Regions from separate parts of the Lysinibacillus sp. FSL M8-0216 genome, predicted to be linked through region 1. Evidence: riboswitches for the same ligand, from Rfam matches in the RefSeq annotation. Region 1 holds a riboswitch; each other region holds the start of a gene.
The links. Region 1 has a riboswitch for cobalamin ahead of metE (5-methyltetrahydropteroyltriglutamate--homocysteine S-methyltransferase). Riboswitches for the same ligand answer to the same signal wherever they lie in the genome.
Positions count from the first base shown of each region.

Region 2: another riboswitch for cobalamin. It lies ahead of MKX57_RS11100 (hypothetical protein); the one in region 1 lies ahead of metE (5-methyltetrahydropteroyltriglutamate--homocysteine S-methyltransferase).
Region 3: another riboswitch for cobalamin. It lies ahead of MKX57_RS14655 ((2Fe-2S) ferredoxin domain-containing protein); the one in region 1 lies ahead of metE (5-methyltetrahydropteroyltriglutamate--homocysteine S-methyltransferase).

Region 1 is NZ_CP152007.1:2,542,848-2,546,322, forward strand. Features, by position in the region: gene metE (5-methyltetrahydropteroyltriglutamate--homocysteine S-methyltransferase) at 1-1,782, opposite strand, end outside; cobalamin riboswitch at 2,062-2,241, opposite strand; gene MKX57_RS12420 (aminoglycoside phosphotransferase family protein) at 2,399-3,274, opposite strand.
Region 2 is NZ_CP152007.1:2,258,199-2,261,673, reverse strand. Features, by position in the region: gene MKX57_RS11105 (translation factor GTPase family protein) at 1-543, shown strand, start outside; gene MKX57_RS11100 (hypothetical protein) at 649-1,407, opposite strand; cobalamin riboswitch at 1,640-1,824, opposite strand; gene MKX57_RS11095 (copper amine oxidase N-terminal domain-containing protein) at 1,982-2,806, opposite strand; gene MKX57_RS11090 (hypothetical protein) at 2,961-3,125, opposite strand; gene MKX57_RS11085 (hypothetical protein) at 3,160-3,475, opposite strand, start outside.
Region 3 is NZ_CP152007.1:2,983,689-2,987,163, reverse strand. Features, by position in the region: gene MKX57_RS14665 (energy-coupling factor ABC transporter substrate-binding protein) at 1-27, opposite strand, end outside; gene MKX57_RS14660 (energy-coupling factor ABC transporter permease) at 29-775, opposite strand; cobalamin riboswitch at 919-1,104, opposite strand; cobalamin riboswitch at 1,366-1,548, shown strand; gene MKX57_RS14655 ((2Fe-2S) ferredoxin domain-containing protein) at 1,692-2,063, shown strand; gene cobJ (precorrin-3B C(17)-methyltransferase) at 2,068-3,475, shown strand, end outside.

The DNA.
Region 1 (3,475 bases):
TTCTAGTGCTTCCACTTCCCTGCGAAGTGCTAATGCAATTTGATAAGCCACATCTTTTCGAGAAATATCATCGCGTACAAAGGACCAATTTAAAATGGTCACTGGCCCTGTCAGCATCCCTTTTACAAAGCGCTTCGTTAAGCTTTGGGCATACGCAGACTCTTTCACGGTAATGGCTGAAGACCATGCAACATCTCCATAAATAATTGGAGGCTTCACACAGCGAGAGCCATACGAAACAACCCATGCTTTTTCAGTAAAGGCAAAGCCCGTCAATTTCTCACCGAAATATTCAACCATGTCTGTCCGTTCAAATTCTCCATGAACTAGTACATCCATATCAAGATCCTCCTGCAAGTGAATCCAGCGCTTTGTTTCCAGTTCAATAAATGCTTCATAGTCTTCATTCGACAATTGTTTCTTTCGCCAAGCATTACGATTTCTCTTCACCTCATCAGATTGAGGGAAGCTGCCAATTGTCGTTGTTGGGAAAAGGGGTAGTCCTAATGCCTGCTGCTGTATTTTTTGACGTTGACTAAAATCATTATGTCGCTCAAAATCCTTTGTTGATAAGGATTGAGCGGCTTGTTGGATAATCTTATTTTGACGAATTGAATGATTTTTTAGTGCTTCAATGGCCTTCATACTTGCTGAGAAATTATGACGTAGCGTTCCGTCTTGATTTTTTCTATATTTAGTGAGCTCAATAAGCTCTTCGATTTTTTCATCAGCAAACGCCAGTGCTTGTTTGAGAACAGGGTCCAGCTTCTTTTCAAGTGAAGTAGATATTGGCACATGTTGAAGGCTACTTGAGGGTTGAATCCACAATTCCTTAGCATCGCTAAGCTTTTCAATAGCTTGAATCGTGGCGTTAGCCTCCGCTAGGTTGGAACGCCATATATCACGACCATTAACAATACCAATAGCTAAAACTTTATCCTGAGGGAAACCAAATTTTCGAAGGGACTCCATATTCCCTTTATAGCCATGTACGAAATCTAAACCAAACCCTTGGACAGGCAATGTAATCAATGTTTCATAGGAGCATAATGCTTCAAAATATGTTTGTAGCATTAGTTTTGCTGCTGGAACGGTTGTCGCTAACTGAGCATAGATTTCCTGTACTAGCTTCCGTTCTGCTGAGTCGAGTGTCGTCACTAAAGAAGGCTCTTCTAATTGAATCCACTGGGCACCTGCATCTACTAATTCTTGAATAATCTGAGCATAGAGAGGTAATAGAGCTAATAAATATTCGACCTGCGTTAATTTATTGTAGCCCTTAGTTAACTTATAAAATGTATAGGGGCCAATAAGTGTCGGCTTCGCAATAATACCGAACGCTTCTTTTGCCTCTAAAAAGTCGGCCAATACCTTATTTTCAGTTAGTTGCAGCGGTTGCCCTTCATATTCAGGGACAATGTAGTGATAGTTGGTATTAAACCATTTGGTCATTTCACTAGCTACTGCTGAATGATTGCCTCTCGCTACACTGTAGTAGGTATGTAAATCTACCCTTCCACCTTGCCAGTTAAAGCGCTTGGGTACTAAGCCAAACATTAAGGCTGTATCTAACATTCTATCGTACAATGTGAAATCCCCCACTGTCACCATATCGATGCCAGATTGTAGCTGCTTTTCAATCCGCGATAACCGAATACTTTTTAGGGTTTCCTGAAAATCCTCTTCCGTTCGTTCTTGACGCCAAAATGCTTCTAACGCCTTCTTCCATTCGCGATCATCTCCGATATATGGATAGCCAATGAGTGTACTAGTATAAGTCATATTTAATCTCCCTTTCATCAATAAGTTTATGGTTACTTGCTCTTACAAATTTGTGTCATCCCATGCTAGATTCAGTGGCTCTATATGAAAACCAGTGGACTTTGCTCTGGAATACAGAATAGTAGCATAAAAAAAAGCCATTCCCCTTCTCGGAAAATGGCTGCATGGTAAATTTATTAAGACAAAAACAATACGAAAAAGTAGAATTTTCGTAAAATCACTTGTTATCGCACAGTGCCTTTTTGGTCACTATTCACCACCTATTTCCACGTAGGTATTTGGTGTGTACTAGAAATTGGCAGGTCTCCTGGCTTCTCATCAACACGCCTCACAGCCTTCCCGGTTTCCCAGTGGCATTTGTGATTTGCTCCGAATTACAGTTGCGGGACAGCGTCGGATTTGCACCGACTTCCCTTTTAAGCCAGACTTTCATCTGGCACCATTTCTTACACTATATTCAGTTATGCCCATACTATACCATATATTTCAGAATAGTAGAAATTGTTTTTACATAAAACTTTATCTATTTACTCTGTTTTTAATTATCAACAATTGGGCTCTTAGTGATAATGCCTTATATTAATTGAACTGATTCCACATTAATTGTACAAGAAAACTATTTATAATCTTTAATTCCAGCTTCAAAAGCCTGTCTATCTCCATTTTCAATCCCGTGCAATGCTTCTTGTAAAGCAAATGTACTTTTATAAAATTTAACTCGTTCAGAAATTTCCTGACCATTAGGATATAGGTTAATACACATATCAAAAAAATCCTCACCATAGCTAGAAAGTATTCCAGCAAAGTCATACGCTGGATCTCCTAAACCCGAACCACCAAAGTCTATTATCCCAGAAATCATACTTGTTTCTGGATCCCACAAAATGTTAGATGCACCGAAATCTCCGTGTATAAGCGTTATATCTAAATTGGAGAATGCCTTCCCGTTTAAAAACGTTTCAAAAGATTGTGAGATTTCCTGTTGAGCGTCTTTTCTCATAAAAGGAAATAATTTATTTCGAATCTTATTATACAAGTTATACATCTCTTCATGAGGATTACGAACCTTTAGTTTCAAATCTCGACTTGCTTTTTCTCCTGATATAGAATGAAGTTCTACAAGAAAAGAAACAAGTTGTTTTGCCAACCCTTTAACTAAATCAACACGCTTCACACCTATTAAACTTTCCTTCCACAAAGGAACACCATCTATTAGATGATATCCGGTGAAGACCTTACCTGGTTCTAACTCTTCAAAAGATTGATAAATTGGATTCGGAATAGGAGTTGAAATGGTACCTTTAATGTATTTTAAAATTTCCGTCTCTCTTTTTAATTGATTGATTCCAATTTTATATTTTGGAAACCTAAAAACCAAAGATTTGTTTACAATTAACACATCATTATTCTGTCCAATTTCATTAGGATAAATGTCTTCAATGGAAAGGTCGGAATAAAGCGATTGAATGTTTTCAATAAAGTTATTATTCATTAGTAATACTCCCTTTCAGTCTCTTTCTAGCTTTTTGATACGTAAACTCTTGTTGAACTATCTGTTCCTTTAGTTTAAAAACAATTCTTCACAAACTCAACTATACTTTAACAAAAAAATCCAAATCACTTAACAAGATGCTCCACAATCTGGCCATTGCCATGAATAAAGACGCTTTCCTTATTACGAAAAGCGCCTGAT
Region 2 (3,475 bases), 280 kb from region 1:
GAACGTGATCATCATGGCTTACTCACAGGCTACGCAGTAGCAGATATTCATTTTACGCTTTTAACGGGACGTGGACATAATGAACATACGTCTGGCGGTGATTTCCGAGAAGCCACTTTCCGAGCACTGCGCCAAGGACTGGAACAAGCACAGAACGTCCTGCTTGAGCCGTATTATCGCTTTAAAATGAAGGCTTCCAATGACTTTATTGGCCGTATGATGACCGACATTCAACAGGCTGCTGGCACCTTCGACGACCCTGTACTCACTGAAACAGAAGTTGTATTAACAGGACGTGCACCAGTAGCGACCTTCATGAGCTATAGCACGATTTTTGCCGCCTATACAAATGGGAAAGGTGCGCTTACCCTCCAATTTGATGGCTATGATTTGTGTCATCATGCAGAAGAAGTAATATCTCAAATAGGCTATGATAAAAATGCCGACCCTGAATACAGTTCTTCTAGCATTTTTTGTTCAAAAGGTAAAGGCTATTCTGTCCCTTGGCAAGAGGCGCAAGCAGCCATGCATTGTCAGAGCTAAGTTCATGTACTAGCATGGCAAATCTGTTGAACTAGTACTTCAGATGAAGGTAGAATATCCCTACAAAAAATAAAGCAAGCCCTCCGCTTCATGGAGGGCTTGCTTTTATATGGCACCAACAGCTTTCTTTGAAGGCTTGTGCACCGGATAGGCAGGTTCAACCACCACATAACCTTGCGTATTCGTGAAGTCGATAACTACTTTTCCAGGCTGACTTTTTAATATTTGTAGTTGATCAATTAATGTTAATAATAGCTCGTGGCCGTTCCCACGTGGATGCCAATTAAAGTGATAATCATTTAATTCCTTAACGGCTTGAAGAAACTGCGTGTATTCCTGCTGTGCAAATGCAATTAGTTTATCCTGATGAGGAATTTGCTCTAAATCGTTCATATACGTTTCATAAAAACGTATGACAATCGAGCATAGTAAATCATTGACACGTGCAGCGCTTAACACTGGATTGGGCTCCTGTGAAAGACGGTCAAGATTAGGCTTTGCTCGTGTTGAATCAATGCGTGTAATTAAGTGGTACTGCTCCCCATTCACCTCATAAACAATAGGGTTGGTTGGCATATACATCATAAAGCTATTCGTCTTCGTTTTCAGTTGATCCGTTAAATTCGCCTGAGCAAAAAGATGGCCTTCTACCTCCCCATTTTGTATCCAAATAATGTCTTTATTATATAAGATTTGCTCAAAAAAACGATCGTTGCGAATCAGTCTCGTTGCTAATAATTGATCAATTAGTGATTCGACCACCATTCTTGTTTTCGCTTTCTTAGCAATTTCTGTCCGTGGCTGCTTACAAATCGTCATATCTACAAAAGGCGTTTCCTGTGTTGTCGTTGCATGAATATTCATCCTATGTGCATCCCCTTTGCGTACATATTTTCAAAACAAAAAGGACTTCCTACTATGTTTGAGGAAATCCTTCGCTTTAATGTGCTTCATCACACAATGCCAAACAAACCCTAAGTAAATGTGAAGGAGTTCTAAAATGAACCCTTTCATGAACTTTGGGCGTATGACGTACTGTGACGAACAGAGCATTCTGTTTTGTCAACATGCCACCTCCTATTCCTCGTAGGTTTATGGTGTGTACTCGTAACTAGGCAGGTATCCTGACTCATGGTCATCGCCACTTTTCCCCTTCCCATCATTTGACAGTGGTTGCTGAAAAGTCGCTCACATTTACAGTTGCGGGACAGTGTCGGATTCACACCGACTTCCCTTTTAAGCAAATTGCACGCAATTTACACCTATTACTACACGCTATTCAGTTGATTTCTAGCCGTTTAAAAGATGTCAGAAATAGTAGAGTAAATATTCCTTACTGACTATCAAACTAAATTGTAATATGTAGTTTACCTACTGTCAAGAAATTGGAAAAGGAAGGCAATTAAAAAAGCCACCTATCAAAAGGCGACCTAATTATTTATTCAACAATCCACTTTGCTTTAGGATAATTAACAATCCCTGTGTTATATTCTATTTCTTTAATTGATATATCTTTGTCAAAGAGATACTGATAATGTCCTTCCGTTGTTTCCCCTTTGTAAATATATCCTTTTGAATTAAAATGATTTATATATCCAATGTCATTTATTTCTTTTTCATATTTAGACTCATTAATTTTAAATCGCAATCCACCAGGATAAATTAACGGCTTTTCAGATTTATTAGTTACAGATAAATAAACATTAAATCCCTTATCAACACCATCTACATATTCCACTTTTTTAAGTGTAACTTCTATTTGATCATCTGAAAAAGTCTCGCCAATTTTTAAAGTTGGAACTTTCTTTTCTTCATTTTCCGTTTTTTTATTATTTGAATCTCCAGTAATTGTTACCGTTTGAGTTTTTTGATTCCATTGGACATTTGCCCCTAATGACTCACTAATAAATCTAAGTGGAACAAGTGTTTTTCCACTCTTAACTTGTGCTGGAACAGATAAATTTATAGCATTATCATTTACTTTAGCATTTTTCGAACCTATTTTCAGCCATACTTTTGTATTACCTTTTGAAGCGTCAATTGTTTGAGTAGATTGATTCCACTGGACATTAGCACCAAGTGATTCAAAAATACCTCTTAAAGGAACTAATGTACTACCGTTTTCTATTACTGCTTGATTACTAAACGATTGTTTCTCACCGTTTATATAAATTGATACTCCTTCTGATGCACTAGCGTTATTCATACCTAATCCAATTAACAAACAAAACAACAATGGAATTATAAATTTTAACTTTTTCAATTAATTCTCTCCCTCATACATTATTAGTACAATTATACCAATTTAATACATTAAAGGGGAGAATTAATTTTATAAGCAAGTAATAATTGATTTATCTAAGAAGTAAACAAAAAGAAGCTATCCATCAAGAATAACCTCTTTTAAAAAAATACTATTATTTAATTAAATCTTTAAATAATCTAGCAGCTCTATCTATATTTAGATCCCCTATTTGAAAAAATGTATATCCATCCTTCTCAATTTTCCTTATCTTTGAATTAGGTGGAGCTAATTTCAAACAGCCTTTCATGAATTCTTCTTCAGTAACTATCTTCCCCATTCACATCATCCCCTTAAACTACATTAAATAAACCTTATAGGTTTTTATTATCTCTTTTCGATTTATAATAATGAAGGAACATATTAACCATTAAATCTTCTAAATTCTTTCTATTTTTCTCTACTTCTTTTAATTCTTCTTCTGTCGTAGCCACATTATAAACAATTTCACTTAGACTTGCTCCATTTTTAACTTTAATGTCCCCAACCTGATTTATCTTTTTCCTTACCACTGGGCTTTCCACGAACCTAATAAAACTTTTTACTGTACGACCTGTTTCATTTTTAATCTCTCTCGCTAATATCTTAGCAATCACATTTATATTGTATGAATTATCATATTGCTTAGGC
Region 3 (3,475 bases), 440 kb from region 1:
TGCTAAAAGTAATAAATTTCGTTTCATATTAGTGCGCCTCCTTTGTAGAGAAAACACGTAAAGATTTTAATTCGCTAATATTATATTTTTTCAAGAAGTTCATGACAATAACTGTTAATATTCCTTCACTCACAGCTAATGGGATTTGTGTTAAGGCAAAAATACTTGCGAACTTTGTAAAGGAAGCCATAAAGCCTCCAACTTCAGATGGGAAGGCTAGTGCTAATTGAATGGAAGTCACCACATATGTACCTAAATCCCCAAGCATGGCCGCAAAGAAAACAGCTAATGAAAACGATAACCCCAATTGTTTTGCCCCTTTAAATACAAAGTAGGCGATAAACGGTCCTACAATAGCCATCGAAAATGCATTAGCCCCTAATGTTGTGATCCCACCATGAGCTAAAAGTAAAGATTGAAATAATAAAACAATTGTCCCGATGACACTCATGGCTAACGGTCCAAATAATACTGTTCCGAGACCTACTCCTGTTGGATGTGAGCAGCTCCCTGTAACTGAAGGGATTTTTAAGGCTGATAGGACAAAGGCAAACGCACCGGACAGCCCCAGAATCATTTTTGTTTCAGGGTTTTCATCAATTGTTTTACGAATAGAGCGCAATCCTAAAATAATAAATGGGATGGAGATTACCCACCAAAAAATAGCCCATTCGATTGGTAAAAAACCTTCCATGATATGCATGGCGAAGGCACGCTTTGGCACCATTAAAAAAGCCAATAGAAAATAACTAAGTTTCCACCAAGACAGCTTCAATTTTTTTCCTCCAAACTGTAAATAGATTTTTAGAATGTAGCGTGCGTAATAAAAAAGCACTTTTCCGTTGTTGGAAAAGTGCATAGCTAAAAAAGCAAATAACATTTTCATCTGCTAAGCCGCACACCTATCCTCGTAGGCTGAAACGATCACTTATGTTCGGCAGGTCTCCTGGCTCTAGTTCAACACTTTATAGGTCTTCCCATCCATTGGACAGTGACATTTTCTATAAAGCTCCCTATTACAGTGGCGGGACCGCGCCGGACTTAAACCGGCTTCCCTTTTAAGCAAAATGACGAGCATTTTACACCGAAAAATAGTAAGTTGTGAGATTTCACGACAAAGTGTATCACGAATTTCCATAATTATGCTATACTTTTTTTATAAAAAATTAAAAATAGAATATCAATGTCGAAAATTCTGATAACTAACGTTTTTTAGGATTAAAGAAGGCAAATTCAAATTTTTAATAGCTTTCACCCCTCCTATGAAATTGATAAATTTGTCATGATTTTTTAAAGAAATATTGAAATTTTAAAATAATAAGATATGATTAAGACAGTTTTCTATTATGTATACGATTAAAAATTTCATATAAAACGTCGATAAGTGCTCGAAGAACTCGAGATAATAGGGAAATTGGTGAAAGTCCAATACAGCCCCCGCTACTGTAATAGCTGATGAAATCGCAATGCCACCTGTGCAAACTAGGGAAGGTGCGACAGTAAAATGAAGCTTAAGTCAGGAAACCTGCTTATCAGATTGTGCATGCAAACTTTTCGGAGGGAGAAGTTGAAGCAAAAGCGAGGATCTGTCTTTCAATCTATTCGTTTTTATTTGGCTTCTACAAACCTTTACTCTTCGGCAGAGTAAAGGTTTTTTCTTTTTTCCAAAAGCAAATGAGGGGAGATATAAGATGACAACGTGGAATTTAGAGGGGATGAAAACACATCTCTTTATTTGCAATGGCAGTAGCTGTATGAACAAGGATGGGGAGGAAATTACCCAAGCTATACGAGATGAAATACAGCGTAACGCACTAGATAAAGAAATACATACGACAAGAACGCGCTGTAATGGACGATGCAAGGATGCTTGTGTTGTGATTGCTTACCCTCAGGGGAATTGGTATCGTGTACCGTCAACGGAGCATGCTAGAACACTTGTACAGGATTTGCATCATGAATCCTTATATAACGATCATGTTTTTACACTTCGAGAAGGGACATTACAGCGAACAGCGCAAACAACAGCCATTAAAGGGATTGAAAAGGTGAAAGAGGGGTAAAAACATGGCGCAAAAAGGGAAAATTTTCGTAGTAGGCTTTGGGCCTGGAGACTTTAAGCATATTACGACACGTGCAGTAGAGGCTTTACAACAAAGTGACATGATCATAGGCTATAAAACCTATGTTGAACTGATTCAAGATTTAGTCAGCGCAAAATCCATTGTCAGTACAGGTATGACAGAGGAAGTGTCACGTGCTCAGGAGGCCGTTCGTCAAGCAGAGGCAGGAAGTATTGTTTCGGTCATTTCGAGTGGAGATGCAGGCGTTTATGGTATGGCGGGATTGGTGTATGAAGTATTAATTGAGCTAGGCTGGACAGAGGCAACTGGTATTGAAGTGGAGATTGTCCCAGGTATTTCAGCTATCAATTCATGTGCTAGTTTACTTGGTGCACCCATTATGCATGATGCTTGTACCATTAGTTTGAGTGACCATCTCACTCCGTGGAATTTAATTGCGAAGCGTGTGGAAGCCGCAGCTATGGCCGATTTTGTTATTGCTTTATACAATCCTAAAAGTGGTCGCCGTACAAGACAAATTGTCGAAGCGCAACGAATTCTTTTAGAATATCGTTCTCCTGACACACCAGTAGGGCTTGTAAAAAGTGCCTATCGAGAACGTCAGGAAGTGACGATGACGACATTGGCAGAAATGCTGGAACATGATATTGGTATGCTGACAACAGTTATTATCGGAAACTCATCTACGTTCTTCTATGATAATAAAATGATTACACCGCGAGGCTACCAACGTAAATATACACTTGGTGAGGAAAAACAGCCATTACGTCCTCATCAACGCTTACGGGAAGAAAATGAGCCATGGGCGATGAATCAAGAGACAGGAACAGCACGAAATGACTTTGCGGCAGACCCTAATGCAGGGAGAATGAATAAACCCAGTATAGCCGTTATGCCAAAGCCGAAAAAAACAGCACTTGAAATGGCTACAGCGGCACTTGCAATGGTAAAGGGAACAAGTGCTATCAAGGTTACTCCAAAGCTTGTACAACAAAAAATAGAATCCATTTTTGAATTAGCAGTGAGCCCTGGCGTGGCTAATAAATTTTTCACACCACAGCAAATGATGACGTTAGCAGAGGTAGTAGGAGAAGAAGGATCAATGGAATATACACCAGATCATCAAATCCATTTAAAAATACCTACAACAACGCCTGAACGTATCACTGAGAAATTACAGGAAGTAGGCTTTTTATTAGCACCAATTGGTGATGTGTTATCGTTGAAGGCTTGTGATTTTTGCTACGGTGAAAAAGCAGATTCCATTCCATATGCGGAGGAAATTCAAGAAAAGCTTGGCGGTATGTCATTACCGAAAACATTAAATATTGGCTTCAATGGCTGTGGAATGGCTTGTTATCGAGCCGTGTTTGATGATATTGGGATTGTCT